DNA from 2 places in the Pseudoalteromonas sp. TAB23 genome. Region 1 is predicted to be linked to the other one. Evidence: predicted binding sites of a transcription regulator. Region 1 holds the regulator's gene; the other holds the start of a gene.
The links. Region 1 encodes sigma-54, which starts transcription at its own class of promoters, with help from an activator protein. Its sites were predicted from a motif close to GTTGGCACGNNNNTNGNNT; they were not measured.
Positions count from the first base shown of each region.

Region 2: L654_RS1000000127340 (DUF1328 family protein) is a predicted target of sigma-54. The motif match lies at 1,371-1,389, and genes of this name have one in related genera.

Region 1 covers NZ_AUTP01000133.1:18,157-20,569, reverse strand. The annotation lists gene lptB (LPS export ABC transporter ATP-binding protein) at 1-211, shown strand, start outside; gene L654_RS0104915 (RNA polymerase factor sigma-54) at 281-1,780, shown strand; gene hpf (ribosome hibernation promoting factor) at 1,806-2,093, shown strand; gene ptsN (PTS IIA-like nitrogen regulatory protein PtsN) at 2,098-2,413, shown strand, end outside.
Region 2 covers NZ_AUTP01000257.1:7,950-10,362, forward strand. The annotation lists gene oadA (sodium-extruding oxaloacetate decarboxylase subunit alpha) at 1-655, opposite strand, end outside; gene L654_RS0115445 (OadG family transporter subunit) at 667-909, opposite strand; gene L654_RS1000000127340 (DUF1328 family protein) at 1,429-1,602, shown strand; gene L654_RS0115455 (hypothetical protein) at 1,661-1,852, shown strand; gene L654_RS0115460 (YcxB family protein) at 1,985-2,413, shown strand, end outside.

The sequences.
Region 1 (2,413 bases):
GGTATTAGACATAAAGAAAATAATAGAACATCTTAAAAATCGTGGGATTGGTGTATTAATTACCGATCATAACGTAAGAGAAACCCTTGATGTTTGTGAAAAAGCCTACATTGTTTCTCATGGGGAGCTGATTGCATCAGGTACTCCAGAACACGTATTAAATGATAAAACAGTACGCGATGTTTACTTAGGCGAGCAATTTAGGCTGTAACATTTACGCCATGTCTTTAAGCATCTGCTAGTATTAATTATAACAACATAAAAGGATTGTTAGAGATACATGAGGCAATCACTACAGCTGCGCATGGGCCAGCAACTTACAATGACTCCACAGCTGCAACAAGCTATTCGTTTGTTGCAACTCAGTACATTGGATCTCCAGCAAGAAATACAAGAAGCTCTCGACAGCAACCCGCTATTAGAGGTTGAAGAAGCAGACTATTCAGAAGACGCTGCAGGTAAAAACGAGCAAAAAGCAGATACAGATGACATAACTGTTAGCGCATCTGCCGATGATGCTCCAAGCGAATACGAACAAGATAGTGGTGAAGCACTTGCAAAAGACACGCTAAGTGACGACATGGCTATGGATGTTAGTTGGGATGAGTACATGAGTGCCGCCCCAGCAGCATCATCGGGTCCGATGCCTGAAGACGAATCAATATACCAAGGCGCCTCTACTGAAACGCTCCATGAGTATTTAATGTGGCAGTTACAACTAACGCCATTTAGCCCTACAGACGAAGCTATTGCTATTGCTATTGTAGAAGCCGTCGATGATTCAGGTATTTTAACACTAAGCTGCGAAGAGATTTTAGAAAGCTTTAATCAAGAAAACGAAGATGATAACGAAGTCGAACTTGATGAAATTGAAGCTGTATTAAAACGCATCCAACTGTTTGATCCTGTTGGTATTGCTGCACGTAGTTTACAAGAGTGTTTGTGTATTCAGCTTAACCAGTTTGATAAAGAAACACCTTACATTAATGAAACAAAAATGATTTTAACCGAGCATATTGATTTATTAGCTGCTCGTGACTATCGTACATTAATGAAGAAAACTAAGCTCAAAGAAGAAGAGCTTAAAGAAGTAATGACATTAATACATACTCTTAGCCCTAAACCTGCAGATACTATTGTAAGAGAAGAATCTGAGTATGTTATTCCCGATGTGTCAGTTAAAAAAATTAAAGGCCGCTGGGTTGTTGAGTTAAACCCAGATAGCATGCCTAAAATTCGTGTTAATAGCCAATACGCTGCAATGTCTCGCACTGTAAAATCCAGTGGTGACAGCCAGTTTATTCGCTCGCATTTACAAGAAGCTAAATGGTTTATTAAAAGCTTAGAAAGTAGAAACGACACGCTATTAAAAGTAACAAATTGTATTGTTAAGCAACAACAAGGCTTTTTTGAACACGGTCCTGAAGCCATGAAACCAATGGTTTTAAATGATGTTGCTGAAATGGTAGAAATGCACGAATCAACAATTTCGCGCGTAACAACCCAAAAGTATATGCACACACCCCGTGGTATATTTGAGCTTAAATATTTTTTCTCAAGCCATGTAAGCACCGAAAACGGTGGTGAATGTTCATCTACAGCAATCCGTGCGCTTATCCGAAAATTAATCGCAGCAGAAAACTCAGCAAAACCATTGAGTGATAGCAAAATAGCGGATATATTGGCTGAGCAAGGAATTAAAGTAGCGAGACGTACAATCGCAAAATACCGCGAATCTCTGGCTATTCCACCGTCAAATCAGCGTAAAAGTTTGATTTAAGACGCAAAAAAAGAGGGTAATGCTTATGCAACTAAACTTAACTGGTCGTCACGTAGAATTAACCGATTCACTAAGAGACTATATTAATACCAAATTTGCGAAGCTAGAAAGACACTCTGATCATATTAATAATGTTCATGTCATTCTCGATGTAGAAAAATTAAATCAAAAAGCAGAAGCCACCATACACGTAAGCGGTGCTGAGCTATTTGCCTCTACAGAACATCAAGATATGTATGCCGCCATTGACTCGTTGATCGACAAGCTCGATCGACAAGTAATTAAACACAAAGAGAAGCTTGCTCGACACTAATATGATGAAATTAAGCTCACTTATATGCCAGGACTGCAGCAAAGCTGCGGTCCTTTTTAATAGCAAAAAAAGAATTTTAGAGTTCATTAGCGAACTTGCTCACGACAAACTTCCGTATTTACCGCAACAAGATATTCTTAATGCTTTAATGAGCAGAGAAAAATTGGGTAGTACAGGTATAGGGCGTGGCATTGCCATTCCTCATGGAAGAATGAGCGGTGCAGAAGAGCCTTTGGCTTTAGTACTCGTTAGCGAAACTCCAATAAATTTTGATGCAATCGATAATCGCCCTGTTGATATTTTCGTCGCACTCATCGTAC
Region 2 (2,413 bases), on a different contig from region 1:
TCGCTTTTTGATAAGTCGCAGTACTTAAACCAGTTGTAGCGTGGCACTGCATAGCGATAGGAACCGATACGGTTTCTTTAAGTGCTTTAATTAGTTTTTCAGCATCGTACGGCTTTAATAAACCCGCCATGTCTTTAATACAAATTGAGTGACAGCCTAAATCTTCTAATTGCTTAGCAAGAGTCAGCCACATATCAAGCGTATGAACAGGACTTACCGTGTACGAAATAGTACCTTGAGCATGCGCGCCTACTTTTATAGCCGCTTTAATCGCTGTTTCTAGGTTACGTACATCGTTCATTGCATCAAATATACGAAATACGTCAACGCCATTTTTATGTGCGCGTTCTACAAACTTTTCAACTACATCATCAGCGTAATGGCGGTAGCCTAATAGGTTTTGACCGCGTAATAGCATTTGCTGTTTAGTATTAGGCATCGCTTTTTTAAGCGCACGAATACGCTCCCAAGGATCTTCGCCTAAATAACGAATACACGAATCAAATGTAGCACCGCCCCACGATTCAATAGACCAATAACCTGCATCATCTAGCTTGCTAGCAATAGGTAGCATATCGTCTAGGCGCATACGTGTTGCGAGCAATGATTGGTGCGCATCGCGTAATACCAATTCTGTTAATTTTAATTTAGCCATGTGTGTGCCCCTTATTTATTATTTGATTTGTACTGAGCAATGGCAGCACTAATAGCAGCGATGTGCTCATTAGGCACACCTTGAGATTTAAAAGACGGTGATTTAGCTGGTGATGCCTCTGGTTCGCTATAGCGCGTCACCAAATTAGACATAAGCGTTACTGCACCAATTAATATCGACAGAAATACAAACACCCCAACCATACCAGTTAGCATTAAGCTACCAGCCGTTGTGAGTAGAGCACCTATATCCATTTTTCTCCCCCTTGAAACCCATATCGAAAATAAAAAATCGATTTAATTAAATATTTATTCACTGGATAATAACAAAACTAGTCGCTTTGTCTACATCTTGTAAATTGGTAAAACCAATTAAACTATAAACAACATAACACTCAACAAATTTACATGCCATAACCCAGCAATCATGCGCCCTACAATACATACAGAAAATAACGACTATAGCTAATAGTTATATGGAAGTTGTTAATTAACTATTCAACTTAATAAAAATAACCGCCAAATTTTATAATAAGTACAAAAACACACATCAATTGTTAATTGGTCTTACCAAAAATATTATTTTTAGTGAATATTTACCGGTAACTTGTAACAGTGTGAATAACTTACATAACAAAGCGTAAAAATTACTAACTAACTAATAACTAAAAACACAGTTAAAAACCATAACTATCTGATATAAAACAAAAATAAACTTTGGCATATAACTGGCATTAGTTATTGTGAGCAAATTTGATAACCAAGGAGAAAACAATGTTACGCTGGACAATTACATTTTTAGTTATTGCTTTAATCGCTGCAGTGTTAGGTTTTGGTGGCATCGCAGGTGCCGCAGCTGGTATAGCAAAAATTATATTTTTTATATTTTTAGTACTTTTAGTGATCTCATTAGTTTCAGGTGCACTACGTGGTAAATCACCCAGGTAGATAAAGCATTCAACTAACAAACACTAAAATTTAATTAATACTTACAAGGAATTACATTATGAATTCAACAACTGTAAAAGCAGCACTAATCGGTCTATTCGCAAGTTTCTTTATCATGGGTTGTGAAGACAATCATGCAGAAGACGCAGGCGAACGTATTGACGAAGCAGTAACTGACGTGCAAAACAAAGTAGAAGATGCATGTGAAAATGTTAAAGAAGGCGTAAACGCTGAAGAAACTAACTGTTAATTCTTCTTGTAACGCTAAAAAACGGCCTTAGGGCCGTTTTTTTGTGCCTGTAATAAAATCACTGACTATAAAGCTGCTCATTTAGCGGTTAGCTTGTTAAAATAAAAAAAACGATATTTAAAGCAAGGCAATATGGCATTTACAACAACCTACACACTAGATAAACCTTACTTTTACGAGTGCTTTGATGAGTCACTCCCCTACAGTAAGCGCGCCAAACCTAAGTACTTTTTACTTGTACTCCTCGTTGCGCTTGGTTTATTTGGCATTTATGTTTTAAACGATCATTACTTAGGATCGTTTATGATCATGCTAGGTGTACTAGAGTGCGTCGCTTTTTACTATCGCAGACCTTGGTGGGTAACCAGACAAATGCTCAGCAGAGCGTCAGGCTCAGAGGTAACACTTACCTTTGATGAAGAAGGCATTAAATCGGCTAATCATTACAAAAGCTTTCAGCTAACTTGGCAAGACATAAGCGAAGTAATAGATACTCAGCAAGGTATTATTATTAAAAATAAAAGCGGAATGCAGTACATTTCAAAACAAATACTAACCCCA